Regions from separate parts of the Zhongshania borealis genome, predicted to be linked through region 3. Evidence: predicted binding sites of a transcription regulator. Region 3 holds the regulator's gene; each other region holds the start of a gene.

Region 1 (4,170 bases), on a different contig from region 3:
AAAGACAGCGCATAGAAAAACACCGAATTTCGCGCATTAATATGCACCGGTAAAATTGGCGCCTTTGCCTTAGCGGCAAATTTAATAAAACCATTACGCCAGCGACCGTCGCGAATACCGGCGGGACTAAACCGCGACACTTCACCAGCGGGGAAGATAATCACTGCACCCTCGCCACTCAAATGACCGTGAATCGCTTGCAGGTTTTCCTTGCGATTGCGCTTGCCGCTCATATTATCTACGGGTAGCAACAAACTGCGCAGCGGCTTTATTGCATAGAGCAATTCATTGGCCACTACTTTTACATCCGAACGCACCTCTGAAACTAATTTTAAGAGGGCCAGACCATCCAAACTACCAATCGGGTGGTTAGAAATAATCACGACACGGCCGGTCACCGGCACACGCTCTTTGTCTAAGGCACTGACCGCGTAGCCAAAATCAAAATATTCGAGCGCTTTCTCAACAAAATCCAGTCCCTGTAAATAGGGATAATCACGTTCAAACTGTTTGAATTCGGCCTCGTGAAAAAGGTATTTAAGCAGGGCCGCTAACGTCTTTCTTAGGCGTGGGCTGCCCTTGGAAATTCGTGGAAATTGCTCATCAATGACTGAATCAACTGATATCATTTTTATTACTCCTAACCATCAACTCGCGCGGCGCAGCGGTAGTACATCGGCCTTAACGGGGCCACCATTGGCAGTCATGCTTTGCAATAAGGTTTGGTGTTCAGTCCACTGCAGCAACTCCAAGTCACCCTCGTAGGATTCACCCAAAACAGTACAGTTTTCTATCCAGTCGCCATCATTGCAGTACAGCAGGCCGTTAATTTTGCGAAGTGCAGGCTGATGAATATGACCACAGATAACCCCGTCGAGTCCGCGTCGGCCAGCCTCGCGAACTGCGGCCTCTTCAAAGACACTAATGACTTGGCGGGCGTTGGGAATACGCTGTTTTATATAGGTCGCCAAAGACCAATAATTACGGCCAAAGCGACGGCGAATAAAGTTGGCCCAGCGATTAAGAAAGAGCAGCAAATCATAGGCTGCATCGCCAATAAGATGCTCCCACTTACTCAGCCGAATATGTTCGTCAAGGCAATCACCGTGGAACATTAGCAAGCGTTTACCTGATACGGTGGTGTGGATTGCTTCGCGCTTGATTTCTATAGGACCAAGAATATGGCCGACATAGTCACGCAAGGGTTCGTCATGATTACCGGGAATATAAACGACTCGCGTACCGGAACTGGCTTTTTTAAACAGCGCGCGAACCACCTCGTAGTGACTTGAGGGCCAGTATAAACTGCGCTTCAGCGCCCAAAGATCGACCACATCACCAACCAAATACAGCGTTTCGCAATCGGTTTTAGAGAGAAAATCCAATAGATAATCAGCTCGGCAATCTTTAAAGCCGAGATGGATGTCTGATAACCAAATGGTTTTGTATCGCTGTCTTAGCTGCACCCTTTTGCATCCTCGCCACCTATTTAGCGCAAGGATAGGGCTTCTATATGACAGTAGCGGGACTAATACTAGACAGTTTTATGACAACAAAAGGCAAGATTAAGCTTTATAAGGTCGTGTTTAGGCAAGCGAAAAAACAGCTAAGCTCAATCAGCCGCTTTCACTAAATGAGGGTAATGCTCCTTAAGTACTTCCGATAATTTCTGTTCTGTGAGCGGTTTACTCGAAAAGTTTTTCACTTCACGCCTGCTTTCTGCTAAATCGGCATCATCGGGGTTTAAAGAAGTTGTTAGCATAACCACCACCACACCCGCTTGATGATCTGCAGAAAGCTTGGCGTATTCATCTAAGAACTGCCAGCCGGTCATCACTGGCATATTAATATCTAAAAAAACCAACTCCGGCTGAGGGTATTTGCCATCAATCGGCGTATTTAAATAATCTAATGCTTGGCGACCGTCATTTACATCAACAACCTGTTCAGCACAGCCATATTTTTCGATCACTAATCGATGGATGTAATTAGTCGCTTTACAGTCATCAACGAGTAAAATGCGTTTAAGCTTGTTCATCTTGTTCATTCCTGAGCGTAAAATAAAACACAGTGCCCTTATTAACTTCAGATTCTAACCAAATTTTACCGCCGTGTAATTCGACGATTTTTTTGCAGTGTGCCAAGCCTATGCCACTGCCTTCATATTGATCTCGGGCGTGTAAGCGCTGAAAAATAAGAAAAATTCTTTGGAAATTGTCTTCGTCAATACCAATGCCATTGTCGCGAACGCTAAACAGCCATTCGTCTCCTGACAATTCTGCCGCAATGCTAATGACTGGGCTCACCCCCTGCTGGGTAAATTTCAAGCCGTTGCTAATCAGGTTCTGAAAAAGCAAACGTAAATCCGTTTTTCTACCCTTAATCAGCGGAAGTTCGCCAATCACCACCTCGCCACCAACATCGGCAATTCGTAAGGCCAGATCAGCACAAACATCAGCAACTAATGCTTTGCCGTCAATTACACTCAACTCTGATTCAGAGCCTAACCGGCCGTAGTCCAGCAAGCCCTTAATCAGGGCAGACATTCGCTCGGTGGACTCATTAATAAAACCCAAAAAAATCTTAGCCTCACCATCTAATTGCTCGGCATAATTTTGCTCAAACAATTCGACAAAACTTTGCACTGTGCGCAGTGGCTCTTGCAGATCGTGAGAGGCGATATAAGTAAATTGCGATAATTCCTTATTCAAGGCCGCCAACTTTTGATTATTGCGTCGCAACTCATTTTCAGCGACTTTCCGCTCACCATTTTCTGCAGTCAGCAGCCGCTCACGATGCGATAACTCCTGTAACAAATTATCGAAAACCCGAGCCAGCTCGCCAAGTTCACCACTGTCAGTAATCGGCAGATCTTTACTTTTTGTTGCCATACCGTCGCGTTTAAGAGTATTGCGCATATTGATGATCGGTGTGGCAATCCGCTGCGACACATATATCGCCAAGCCAGTTGATAACAACAGCACCAACGCTAGAATCATATACACTTTATTCAGCAGGCGATCTTTAACAAGTAAGGTGTCTTGGAGGTCATGACTCGTTGCTAAAATTAATCGGTCTCGGGGATTATCTGGGTTATAAGAAACGCTGCGCATTGAATACACGGACGATTGTTCAGCCGAACGGTTCACGCCATTCACAACATCAAGCTGAGGCTCCGACAACATGCGTTGCGCTTGCGGGAAGTCCTCAATTATATTGCTGCTGCGCTGGTACTCAAAGGCAAAACGACGACTCTCGTCAGGGTGAACCAAATATTCGCCGTGACTGTTGGCAATTTGAAACTGCTGTTCAAGCCCGGCCAAGCTTTTCAGCTGATCAAAGGTCGCTTGCAAATTATGATTTATAATCACAATGCCGAACAATTGGCCGGCGGTGCTATAAATCGGCGTTGCCGCGCGAATAACCGGTTGCCAGGGCTCTACAATTTTACCAAATTCACGGTTAAGCTCGATCTCTGAAACATAGACACGGCCCTCAGCTAAGGCGATGGTTTCAGTAAAGTACTGGCTCTGACTTTTGTCTTGTAATTCTGCAGGCGGAACAAGACGTATACTGCCATCAAGCCCCGAGCGGTCTACCCGAATGAACTCCATACCATTACTGCGAATAAAGCGGATTTGTATGCTGGGTTTGACCTTAAGTATTTCAGTAAATATAACACCGAGCCGCGTTACCCACTCTTGCTCGGTAGAACCATCCAATGGATCTACACCGTCATTGTGCTCTGCACGAGCTAAACCTTGAATCGGCGGGGTGCCCGCCAAAAATTGCAAGTCACGAATTAACTCAAGAATGTTTGCCCGAAACTGCACAGCTTGCAGTTCCGACTTGTTCGCTAATGTTTGTTCCGTCGCGTCAATCAGCTGGGTATCCAATTGCCGCATAATAACCGTGACAATAAGCGCGTTGCTGGCAACGATAAGCAGCAATAACGGAAGCAGGATTCGCCAGGTAATACTCTTTTGATTACCTAAAGTGGGTAAATCCTTGGTTTTAGTCATGCAGCGACGACCTTGTTTTCATTGCAATCCTGTTGTTGATGGCAGCCTCAGGCTGTTAAAGACTATAAGGGCTACAGTAACATATCGCTATTGGCGTCTAACGAATGCGCCTAAGTAGTTTCACCTAGTCGAAATGACGAATAGGCTC
Region 2 (4,170 bases), on a different contig from region 3:
TGAGGACGCAAAGGCTTATCTCTTAAATACCACACCCGAAGGTGCGGTTCCCGAAGAAATGGTCGACAGCTATCTGCGCAACGGCCCAAAAATGATCGATTTTTTGCATGAGTGCAGCGATGTTCGCTATGAAACCTTAGAGCATTACCCAGATTACTATACCAATGTTGCTGGCTCGCGTACTGGGCACCGGTCAATGGAGCCGGCGCGGTTTGACTCCTCACTGCTTGGCGACGACGTCAAACGGCTGCGGCCCTCGCATCATATGATGCGACTCTTTAATCGAATTTATTTCACCCAAGTTGAAGCAGCCCTACTGACCTTGCAGGGGCCGGGCTGGATCAAACTAACCCTGAAACTAATTGCTAGCTGGGCCTTTGATTTTGCGTGGCTGATCAAGGGCAACGGCTTGGGTCGCGATGTGTGCACGGGGGCGGCCGGTGTTGCGCGGCTGTGGTATTCAGTTAAAAAGCGCAATATTCCCTTGTGGGCCAGCTCGCCAATGGAGGAGCTGATCGAAGAAGATGGGCGAGTGGTTGGCGCTATTATTCAGCGCGATGGCAAAAAGCTGAGGGTGCAGGCTCGTAAAGGCGTGATTCTGGCTGCGGGTGGTTTTGAGCGCAATCAGCAGATGCGCGAAGAGTATTTGCCTGCCCCAACGAGTAGTGACTGGAGCGGCGGCGTAGAAGGTAATACCGGCGATGCCATTCAAGCAGGTTTAAAACTCGGTGCGGCGACACGACTAATGGACGGGGCATGGTGGTGTACAACGGTATCTGTACCTGGCGAGCCAGCTCCGCGCTTAAGTGTTATGGAAAAATCCTACCCTGGCTCCTGTATCGTCAATCTGCGTGGTGAACGTTTTGCCAACGAGTCGCAGAACTACATGGCGTTTCAGAAAGACCTTTACAAGCAACACAGTGAGGCTGCGCCTTGTTCGCCAATGTATCAGATATTCGACGCCCGTTTTCGCCGGGACTATATTGTCGGTCCTTTGATGACAGCCTCTTTGAAACCCGATTGGACCATACCCAAAGAATGGTTTGAGACAAAATTGGTGGGTAAGGCCAATACTGTTCGTGAGCTAGCCGAGCAGTTGGGCATTGATGCAGAGAACTTGGAGAAAACCGTCGGCAAGATGAACGCCTACGCGAAAACAGGTAAAGACCTCGATTTTCAACGCGGTGATTCGGCGTATGATCGTTACTATGGCGATCCGCGCTTTGAACCTAACCCCTGCTTAGGCGTAATCGATGAAGCACCGTTTTACGCTATGCGTCTAGAGGCTGGTGATTTCGGTACGCAGGGTGGATTGGCAACCAATCCCGATGCGCAAGTGCTTAAGAGCGATGGCAGTGCAATTGACGGTCTGTATGCGGTGGGAAATTGCAGCGCCGCGGTACTGCCAACCTATCCGGGCCCTGGGTCTACTTTGGGGCCGGCAATGACATTTGCGTATCAAGCCGCCAAACACATTAGCGGCTTCCAAGACTAATACCTGATCGCAGGGCCGACACTGATTTTTATCCTCGGTGCCGGCCCTGTAATACAATGTGGTGTCACATAATCCTCATATTACTGACATAAAACTGTCAGTGTTTTGTCGCAATTCCTCCGTAATCTTTAGCGATTATTATTTTCGCGGACTAACGGAGCAGATATGCAATTTTATAAGAGTAAACTTGCGCTAGGGATTGCCCTTGCAACGCCATTATTTTTAGTAGCCTGTGGCGGTGATGATGGCCGCAACGGCAGCGACGGACTGAATGGCGAAGCTGGCCAGGCCGGAAGTAATGGCAGCGATGGTTTGAATAGCCTGATTCGCCAAAGTAATTTATCGGTTGGAGATGCACAGTGTTTTAACGGCGGCGTTAAAGTAGAGTCAGGTCGTGATACCAATGGCGATGACATTCTCAATGACAACGAGGTTGTCGACAGCTCTGCTATTTGTACTCCCACGATTGTTAATGAAGCCAAAAACTTTAACCGCATTGCGGCATTTCCTGTCTGCTTGCAGGCAGATCCTAGCTGTGACGACGATCCCGATGAAGCCACCGCAGCCGAAATCGTTGCCGCCAGTCAGGACGGCATGACATTAATTTATACCGACAGCCCGCAAAATCAGCTCGGCTTTGTCGACATTACCGATCCCTCAAAACCAACTGCTTTGGGTCTGCTAGCCCTCAATGGCGAGCCGACCTCGGTGTCGATAAAAGGCGATTATGCGCTGGTGGGTGTTAACAGCAGTGCAGACTATATCAATGTGGCTGGTTCATTGGTCGTTGTTGATATCGCGAGCCGTTCAATCCTCCGCACTATCGATGTCGGCGGCCAGCCTGATTCAGTTGCGGTTAGCCCTGACGGTGCCTATGCCGCTGTGGTTATTGAAAATGAACGTGATGAAGACCTTGGCGAAGGTGTGCCGCCACAATTGCCTGCGGGTTCATTGGTCATCGTTAATTTGACGGGTGACCACAGTACTTGGACAACCAGTACCGTTACCATGACGGGCTTGGCCGATTTATACAGCAATGACCCAGAACCCGAGTTTGTTGATATCAATACTGACAATATTGCGGTGGTGTCGTTACAAGAAAATAATCACATTGTGCTCGTTAATCTTACTGATGGCAGCATCGTGAATCACTTCAGCGCTGGCAGTGTCGACTTGGTCGGTGTGGATGCCACTGAAGATGATGGGATAACTCAGGATGAATCACTGGCCGGTGTACTTCGTGAACCAGACGGCGTGAGTTGGTTATCTACTGAGTATTTCGTTACGGCTAACGAAGGTGATCTCGACGGCGGTAGCCGCGGTTTCAGTGTATTTAATACGGCTGGCGACGTTGTTTATGAAGCCGGTAGTAGCTTAGACCAGCTCACTGCGCGCTATGGCCACTACCCAGAATCTCGCTCAGAGAATAAAGGCAATGAGCCTGAGAATGCTGAGTTTGGTGTGTTTGGCAGCGAACGTTACCTGTTTGTGAACTCTGAGCGCTCCAGTGTGGTATTTGTTTACGATGTAGCTGATTTCACCAAACCGGTATTTAAGCAATTGCTGCCAGCGGCGGTTGGCCCTGAAGGCGCACTGGCGATACCATCGCGTAATTTACTTATAGTGGCGAGCGAAGAAGATGCTCGCGACGACGTAATGCGCTCAGCATTAAATATCTACCAGTACGGTTATGCTTCGGCAAATTATCCAACTATTGTTTCAAACGATCGTCTCGACGGCTCGCCGATTTCATGGAGCGCATTGTCTGGCCTGTCGGCAGATCCGTCTGACAGTAAGTTGATCTACGCGGTTGATGATAGTTACTACACGCAAAACCGTATTTTCACTATGGACGTGACCCAGCACCCCGCTGTTATCACCAAGGAAACTCGTATCACCGACAGCAATGACGTGCTCGCCGCACTACCAGCTGGCGCATTGCCTGCAACGGCGATAAACGCGGATAAAACTGTAAATATTGATCCTGAAGGTGTTGTTAAATTGGCCGATGGCAGCTTTTGGGTCGCCTCTGAAGGCTCCGGAAACGCAGTTGACGGTCCGGTCGCCAGTATGAACCTGCTGATCAAAGCCGCTAGCAACGGTGTCATTGAAGACGCGGTGACCTTGCCTGCAGCCGTGAATGATTTACAACGCAATAACGGCTTTGAGGGTGTTACTGAGTACGACGGGAAACTGTATGTTGCTTTCCAGCGTGCTTGGCAGGGTGAAGCTAATGTCCGTATTGGTATCTACGATTTGGCTGCTGAAACCTGGAGTTTCTTGTTCTACCCGCTTGATGCGCCGGAGTCACAAAATGGTGGCTGGGTTGGTTTGTCTGAAATTAGCTCTATCGGCGATGGCGAATTCCTGGTGATTGAGCGTGATAATCAAGGTGGCCCAGACGCAGTCATCAAACGTTTGTATAAATTTGATGCCATTGGTTTGGCCGACGGCGCCTTGGTCAGCAAAAAACTGGTGCGTGATGTAATGCCTGATATGTTGGCAACAGGTGGTTTGATTACCGAGAAAATAGAAGGCATCGCCATCATGAAAAACGGTGATGTGCTTATGGTGAATGACAACGACGGTGTTGACGACAGCAATGGTGAAACTCAGTTGTTGAACCTAGGTAAACTATTCTAAGCTCGAGTAAAATTATAGTGCTTAAAGCCCGC
Region 3 (4,170 bases):
GCTTTGGATTCGGCGTTGTCATCGCGGGATCAAATTAAAGCTAAGCTCAAAGCGGCAATTTCTGAAGATATTGCGGATTGGGGCATTACGCTGAAAACGGTTGAGATTCAGGATATCAATCCATCGCAGACTATGCAGGCGGCGATGGAAGAACAGGCGGCGGCCGAACGCCAGCGCCGCGCTGCTGTCACAAAAGCAGAAGGCGAAAAACAGGCCGCGATCCTAGAAGCCGATGGCCGCCTGGAGGCATCGCGTCGTGATGCCCAAGCTCAAGTGGTTTTAGCTAAGGCCAGCGGCGCAGCAATTTCCCTGATTTCTGAAGCGGTAGGAAGTGAAGAATTGCCGGTATTGTATTTACTGGGCGAGAAATACACTGATGCCTTATTGCAGCTATCTTCGTCAGATAATGCCAAAACAGTGGTATTACCTGCTGATTTACCGCAAGCACTACGTGGCATTTTAAATAAAGTTTAAGTCGGAGTTGAGCGTTTTACATGGATCATACTTATCGTTTAGTGATCAGCTGCCCAGACCGCGTGGGCATTGTTGCGCGGGTTAGTCAATTTGTTGCAGAGCAGGGCGGTTGGCTCACCGAAGCCAATTACCATGCCGATGCGGAGAGTAACTGGTTTTTTATGCGCAATGAAATTCGCGCTGAATCCTTAAAAGTCAGCGCCGAGCGCTGTCGGGACGCTTTTGCACCAATCGCTGCCGAATATGGCATGCATTGGGCATTGGTCGATTCCGCAGTAAAGCGTCGGGTAGTGATACTGGCCAGTCATGCCTCGCATTGTCTTGCAGATATACTACACCGCTGGCATAGCGGCGAATTAGACTGTGATATTCCCTGTGTTATCTCCAATCATGAAAATTTGCGTAGCATGGTGGAATGGCATGGTATTCCCTTTGAGTACGTGGCAATTGATCCAGATAATAAAGCGCCTGCACATGCAAAAATTATGGCGATGGCACAGTCTTATCAAGCCGATTGCGTGGTGCTAGCGCGCTATATGCAAATTATTCAACCTGAGTTTTGCCAAGCCTACGCCGGCCGAATGATTAATATACACCACAGTTTTTTGCCTTCGTTTATTGGTGCAAACCCTTATCAGAAGGCATTTGATCGTGGTGTTAAGCTGATTGGCGCTACTTGCCATTACGTCACTGAGCGGCTAGATGAAGGTCCGATCATTGAGCAAGACGTTATTCGGGTATCTCATCGGCATAGCAAAGATGATCTTGTACGTTTGGGCAAGGATGTAGAAAAGTCTGTGCTAGCAAGAGCCCTACGTAATCATCTTGAAGACCGCGTACTGGTTCACGGAAACAAGACTGTAGTGTTTGATTAAACAGGCAAAATTTAAACTGTCATAAAATTGTCACTAAAAATGGTTTTAATGCAGCTAACAAATTTTGCAAAAAAAGGTTAATGGAATGACGTCAGCCACCATATTGATTGTCGATGATGAGAGTGCAATCCGCGAAATGATACGGGTTGGGCTTGAACTGGCGGGTTATAACTGTCTAGAAGCGAGCAATGCCCAGGACGCACATGGGATTATTGTCGATCAACGTCCTGATCTAGTCTTGCTGGATTGGATGATGCCAGTGACCAGCGGCTTAGAGTTATTGCGCAGGTTGCGCCGTGATGAGCTGACTAAAGATTTGCTGGTAATTATGTTAACCGCGAAAGACGATGAAGATAATCGTGTGCAAGGCCTTGATGTCGGCGCAGATGACTACATTACTAAGCCATTTTCATCGCGGGAGTTAATGGCCCGCATAAAAGCCATCATGCGGCGCTCTAGTAGTCGTGACGAGGAAGTGAGCATCGAAGTGGCGGGCCTGAAACTCGATCCTAGCAGTCATCGCGTGTTTGTTGACGCAACCCCCTTAGATATGGGCCCCACCGAGTTTAAATTACTAAAATTCTTTATGACCCACCAAGAGCGAGCTTATAGCCGTGGTCAGCTTCTAGACCAGGTTTGGGGAACCAATGTGTATGTTGAAGAACGCACAGTAGACGTACATATCAGACGACTTCGTAAGGCTTTGCAGACCGAACTCCGCGACTGTGGGCTATTAATTCAAACCGTTCGCGGAACCGGTTACCGGTTTTCAACTACAGGTGTCTGCGCGTAGCGCAAAATAATGCGGTATTACAGTTGGAAGGCAGAGTTATTGCGGGTTGGCGTGCCACTCTCATTGGTCGCCGGAACGTGTGCACTATTTGATCTTGGGGTTTTACCCCTATTGGTAGCGGCCGTGCTTGCCTGTGCGTGGTTATTGCGACACTTACAGCGCTTATCTGACTGGTTGTACGGCGGTGCCAAGGATGATCCACCAGAGGCTGTAGGGATGTGGGGACAGGTTTTTGACGTAATTTACGAGCTGCAGCGGGATTCTTCGCAAAATAGCGACCGCTTGCAAGCTATGATCGATTATTTACATTCGTCATTTGCATCCATGTCAGATGCTGTGGTGATGCTTGATCCCCATGGCAATATTGAATGGTGTAATTCGTCGGCTCACGACTTGCTGGGACTGCGTGAAGTAGACGACAAAGGCCGGCAGTTGGTGAATTTGCTCCGAAGTCCCGCCTTCTTGCGCTACTTTGAGGCAGAGCGTTATCAAGCCCCCTTGGAGATGGTGTCACCCGTCAATAGCTTGATTAATTTGAGTATCAGCGTCAGCTTTTTCGGTAGGCGTAATCGACTTTTGTTTGCCCGTGATGTTACTCGCACCCACCGGTTAGAACAGATGCGCAAGGATTTCGTTGCGAATGTTTCCCATGAATTGCGCACACCGCTTACCGTTATCAATGGTTATCTGGAAACCTTTGCCGAGTACGGTGGTGAAAATGGTCGTTGGGATCGAGCCGTAGATCAGATGCTGCAGCAATCTCGACGTATGAATCTATTGATTCAAGATCTTATGCTGCTATCGCGCTTAGAGTCTGTGCCCAAGCTGGCCGACGAAAGCCTTATTCGCTTGCGGCCATTAATGGAAATGATTAGAGAAGAGAGTGGTACCGCCGCAAAAGGCCAGCGCCGTATAGAAATCGAATGTGACGATAATATTGCAATCAATGGTAATGCCAATGAATTGCGCAGTGCATTCTCTAATTTAGCAGTCAATGCCGCGCGATATACCGCTGAAAATGACCGAATAATTCTGCGCTGGTATCAAGATGATTATCATGCGTACTTCGAAGTAGAGGACACGGGCATTGGCATTGAACCTCAATATATTCCCCGTTTAACCGAGCGCTTTTATCGCGTGGATCAGAGCCGATCCCTTGATACTGGTGGCACTGGCTTGGGTTTGGCAATTGTGAAGCATGTGCTAATTCGTCACCGAGCTGAATTGCGTATTCGTAGCGCGCCCAATCAAGGCAGCGTCTTTACCTGTGTTTTTCCGAAATCTGCCGCGGTTGCTGTCTAGCCTCAGCGGGCTCTCTTCGCCAGTAATTACAGTACTGTCACAAAGTTGTCATAATTCGCCTATAAAGTGGCCTCACTGAAGTAGCTTATATTGGTTTAGGAGTATCGAAGTGAAGATTAAACACATAGCAGTAAGTGCACTTATGACTATCTCTGCAGCGGTCGCTGTAGCTGAAGCCAAGGTTGATAGCGCCTTACCAGACTACGCTATCGTTTCCGGCGTATCAGGTAATTTGTCTAGTGTTGGTTCAGATACCCTAGCCAATTTAATGACATTGTGGGGTGAAGATTTTAAGCGCAATTACCCCAATATAAATATCCAGATTCAAGCCGCGGGCTCGTCTACAGCACCGCCAGCATTGACCGAAGGCACGTCGAATATTGGGCCTATGAGCCGGAAGATGAAGGATAAGGAGTTAGAATCTTTCGAAACTAAGTTTGGCTACAAACCTACTGCTGTGCCGGTTGCGATTGATGCCTTGGCGGTGTTTGTTCATAAGGATAACCCAATTGAAGGCCTGACCATGGCACAGGTCGATGCCGTGTTCTCTAGTACTCATAAGTGTGGCCATAGTGCCAATGTTGATACCTGGGGCGGCCTCGGTATGACAGGAGCTTGGACTGCGCGCGATATTCAAATGTTTGGCCGTAACTCGGTGTCAGGGACTTACGGCTACTTCAAAGAAGAAGCGCTATGTAAGGGTGACTTCAAAAACGGTGTGAATGA
Region 4 (4,170 bases), on a different contig from region 3:
GCATGCACCAAAAGTTTTGTAACCGGCGTCGAATCCAAATCGGCCCCAGATCGGTGATTGTACTCTTTTGGACCGGCCGCCGCTACGCTTGTTCACTTTGGTTTTGTTGGATGCTGAGTTTGATGTCGAGACTTTTGTTGAGGAGCTCGGCTTCGTCTTCCAAGTCTGCGGCGATTAGGGGGTTGGCGAGGAGCCAGTCCTCGGGAATGTTCACGCAGAGTTTATTGGCGTCTTTGCTGGTGAGTGTAATGTTTGTGGGCAGTTGTTTGGCTTGGCGCCGGCGATAGAAAATACAGGCTAGGCGCAGTAAGCAAACTAATGGCCAGTCAGCGGTTACACCATAACTTGGATTGCCAATGGGCTTGGGTTTGCGGCGGTGGTTGGCGACTAAAAAACTGAGCCGGGCCTGCTCTTGCCGAGAGAAGCCGGGCATGTCGGCATTGCCGAGTATATAGGCGCCGTGTTTGTGGTAGCCGCCGTGGGCGATGGCGAGCCCGAGTTCATGGAGTTGGGCGGCCCAGCGCAGCAGTGGTTCGGCTTCTTGGTCGGGGGTGGTGCTGTGTTGGGCGACGGCGGGTAGCCAGCGAGCGCAGAGCGCGGCAATGCGATTGCCTTGGGCCTCGTCAATGCTGTATTGGCTGATGAGCTGTTTAATGGTGTCGTCGCGTTTGTCGCGGTGGTGCAGGCGACCGGCGAGGTCGTGAACGATGCCTTCGCGTATGGCGTAATTGGATACGTGCAGGCCCTGCATGCCTAATTCTTCAAATATGGCGTAGAGCACAGCGAAGCCACCAACAAAAACCTCGCGGCGATCTTCGCTGAGTCCGCGAATATCTAAGTCTCGGCTATTGTTTGCGCTTAATACTTGGCTTTTGAGCTTCTCTAAGCCGTCTGCTGAGATGTATCCCGCTTCGCTAAGTTGCTGTTCCGCAAGAATTTTACCAATACTGCGAATGGTGCCAGAGGAACCAACGGCTTCCTGCCATTGTCCACGGAAGTGTTCTACATAGGGGCCGATCATTTGCCTTGCGGCGTTAACGGCTTTTTTGAAGGATTTTTCATTGATGTCGCCATTTTTGAAATAGCGCATACTGAAGCTAACGCAGCCCATGGGAAGGCTTTCGAGTTGGCGTGGGGTATTGTTACCTACCACCAGCTCGGTGGAGCCGCCGCCAATGTCGATGACCAGTCGCAGCTTTTGTTCCGGGGCAAAATCATTGGCGACACCAAGATAGACCAGTCGGGCCTCTTCGGTGCCGGAGATGATATTGATCGGGAGGCCGAGTACCGCCTCGGCCTTGGTCATAAACTCGACGGCGTTGCTGGCCGCGCGGAGTGTGTTAGTGCCTACTATGCGTATTTGGCGCCGAGGTACGCCGCGCAGGCGGTCGGCCATTTTGGCGAGGCTTTCTAGGGCGCGATCTTGGGCTTCATCGCTGAGCCGACCATTATCGTCGAGACCTGCAGCCAGTCTAACCATGTCTTTATGGCGATCGATGACGCGAATTTTATTGTCACTAAAGCTGGCTATGAGCAGATGAAAGCTATTGGAGCCAAGATCCAGTGCTGCATAGGAGTCGCTGTTTTGAGCCATGGTAGTATTAATTCCCTGTTGGCTGCTTAGTGTATCGGCTGAAAGGCGTAAAATCGACTCCAGTGTGTTGTCATAAAACTGACACGTCGGGCGGCTACACTAGAATGCATTTTTTTTGCTACATTAATTTAAGGTTTTAACAGAGGGGTAGGCAGGACGTGGACAGTACGTGGGTTGCCAAAGAATTGAGCTGGTTGTCATTTAATGAGCGGGTATTGCAAGAGGCCGCCGACCCCACGGTGCCGATTATTCAGCGCATTCGCTATTTGGGTATTTTTTCAAATAATCTAGATGAATTTTTCCGGGTGCGGGTAGCGGATGTGCGTCGTTTGGCGGTTTTTTCGGCGGCTTCTAAGCAGGTAGAATACAAATCCTTAATGGAAGAGATTCGGCAGAAAGTGCTGAAACTGCAGCAGCGCTTTGATTTGGTGTATCGCGAGAATTTAAAGGAATTACGTCGCCGTAAAATATACCTAGTCAATGAGAAGCAATTAGACGAGGCGCAAACGGTGTATGTGCGGTCATACTTCCATTCTCATATTCAGCAGGAATTGGTGCCGATAATTCTCGATGACGCCAATCCGATTCCAGAGCTGAATGAGTCGTCGATATATCTAGCAATTCGTTTGGGCTTTGAATCACAAACTCGATTTGCCTTGCTTGAAATACCCACCTCGCGTTTAGATCGTTTTATTCGCATTCCTGGTCGCAAGGGGAGGCGCGGCAAGGTGTTAATTGCCTTAGAGAATATGATTAGGGTGTGCTTGCCGGAGGTGTTTAGAGGGATTTTTCCTCTAGAGTCGGCGGATGCTTACACTATTAAACTGACAAGAGATGCAGAATTAGAATTAAGCGAAGAGGTGACTCACACTTTTGTCGAAAAAATGACTCAGAGTCTTAAGCGTCGTAAAAAAGGTGACCCCGTGCGTTTTGTTTACGACGCGGCGATGCCGAATGACTTGCTGGACTATTTGGTCAAACGCATGGGCTTAGGTAAGTTGGATTCCATGATTCCTGGTGGGCGGTATCATAACTCTAAGGACTTTATGCGCTTTCCTAATTTGGGGCCCGCGTATTTAGACGCAAAGGCTTTGCCGACAATTCCTGTGCCGGTAATTGACCAAGCCGCCAATATTCTGAGCTGCCTGCGTGAGCAGGATATTTTGCTGTACTACCCCTTCCACAGCTTTAACTATTTAACCGATTTGTTGAAAACGGCGGCGATTGACCCCGCCGTTAAGAGTATTAAGGCAAGCTTGTATCGGGTGGCGTCTAATTCACATGTGGTGGACGCGCTGCTTAATGCGGTGGCCAACCATAAAGAAGTAACGGTGGTGGTGGAGTTGCAGGCGCGGTTTGACGAAGAGGCTAATATAGCCTTATCACAGCGTTTAACTGACGGCGGTGTGAATGTTATTTTGGGTGTGCCGGGCTTGAAAGTTCACAGTAAGTTAATTTCGATTTTACGTCAGGAAGGCAGCGTGCAACGTTACTACACACATGTGGGCACGGGTAATTTTAATGAGAAAACAGCGACGGTGTATACCGATTTTAGTTTGCTGACGTATGATCAAGCGCTTGGTGACGAGGTGGCGAAGGTTTTCGATTTTATTGCCTACAATTATAAGCGCCATGAATTTACTCACCTTGGGGTGTCACCGCTTAATACTCGTGAGCGTTTATTAGGCTTGGTGAGAACCGAGATACATAATGCCAAGAAAGGCAAAGAATGCGGCATTACTCTTAAGTGCAATAATCTCGTTGACCGCGAGTTAATTGATCTTCTTTATGAGGCGAGTACGGCTGGTGTGCCGGTGCGCTTGATAGTGCGCGGTATGTGCTCTTTGGTGCCGGGGGTGGTCGGCCTGAGTGAGAATATTGAGGCGATTAGTATTGTTGATGGATTTTTAGAGCATCCGCGGGTGTATGTTTTTCGCAATGCGGGTGAGCCGCGTTATTTTATATCCTCTGCCGATTTGATGACCCGCAACATCGATTTTCGCGTTGAGGTGACCTGCCCAATTAACAGTAAGCCTTTGCAGAAGATGTTGCAGTCGATAATTGATTTGCAGTGGGCAGACAATGTTAAAGCACGAATTATTGACGCATCGCAGAGTAATAGCTTCCGTACTCGGAAAAAGAGTGGCGGTAAAATTCGCTCACAGGGTTTAACGTACAAATTTTTGAGTACTGGGAAGCTGCCGCGTTTGGCTAAATTGGAGTACCGCGCGCGGCCAGTTAAGCCCCTCAAAAAGTCTAAAAAATGAGGCTTACTGGGAAATTATTAATAATTCGCCGCTCAGCTTTTTAGGGCTGCGAATTTCACGAGTAATCAGTTCAGCACCAAAGGCTTTTTGACAACGTTTGGCGAGCTTGTGAAACGGTGGCCGGCCGGGGTCGGCAATGATTATTTTGCCAACGCCGGCTTCGCGCGCCGCGCTAATGGCTGAAAATAATGGTTTAACTAGGCTGTCCCAAAAGCAAATATCGCCACCCAACATCAGGCTGTGGCCTTTTAGGTCTTCTGTTTTGAGGTGCTCGTAGCGTGCTGTTCGGGATTTGATTTTTACATCATT

What was found. The regulator PhoB, encoded in region 3, activates phosphate uptake and scavenging genes when phosphate is short. The targets are predictions, from matches to a motif close to TGTCATAAANNTGTAACA.
Region 1: a site for PhoB is predicted at 1,502-1,519, ahead of ABD836_RS16860 (UDP-2,3-diacylglucosamine diphosphatase). Genes of this name have one in related genera too.
Region 2: a site for PhoB is predicted at 1,580-1,597, ahead of ABD836_RS17230 (esterase-like activity of phytase family protein). Genes of this name have one in related genera too.
Region 4: a site for PhoB is predicted at 1,663-1,680, ahead of ppk1 (polyphosphate kinase 1). Genes of this name have one in related genera too.

Annotation. Positions count from the first base shown of each region.
Region 1 is NZ_BAABDM010000009.1:104,911-109,080, forward strand. It holds gene olsF (bifunctional ornithine lipid synthase OlsF) at 1-629, opposite strand, end outside; gene ABD836_RS16860 (UDP-2,3-diacylglucosamine diphosphatase) at 648-1,466, opposite strand; gene ABD836_RS16865 (response regulator) at 1,613-2,038, opposite strand; gene ABD836_RS16870 (sensor histidine kinase) at 2,025-4,022, opposite strand.
Region 2 is NZ_BAABDM010000010.1:67,755-71,924, forward strand. It holds gene ABD836_RS17225 (FAD-binding protein) at 1-1,495, shown strand, start outside; gene ABD836_RS17230 (esterase-like activity of phytase family protein) at 1,661-4,138, shown strand.
Region 3 is NZ_BAABDM010000001.1:520,091-524,260, forward strand. It holds gene ABD836_RS02360 (SPFH domain-containing protein) at 1-474, shown strand, start outside; gene purU (formyltetrahydrofolate deformylase) at 495-1,349, shown strand; gene phoB (phosphate regulon transcriptional regulator PhoB) at 1,435-2,142, shown strand; gene phoR (phosphate regulon sensor histidine kinase PhoR) at 2,152-3,444, shown strand; gene ABD836_RS02380 (PstS family phosphate ABC transporter substrate-binding protein) at 3,554-4,170, shown strand, end outside.
Region 4 is NZ_BAABDM010000005.1:203,943-208,112, forward strand. It holds RNA gene ssrA (transfer-messenger RNA) at 1-47, opposite strand, end outside; gene ppx (exopolyphosphatase) at 83-1,594, opposite strand; gene ppk1 (polyphosphate kinase 1) at 1,753-3,861, shown strand; gene ABD836_RS14005 (class I SAM-dependent methyltransferase) at 3,865-4,170, opposite strand, start outside.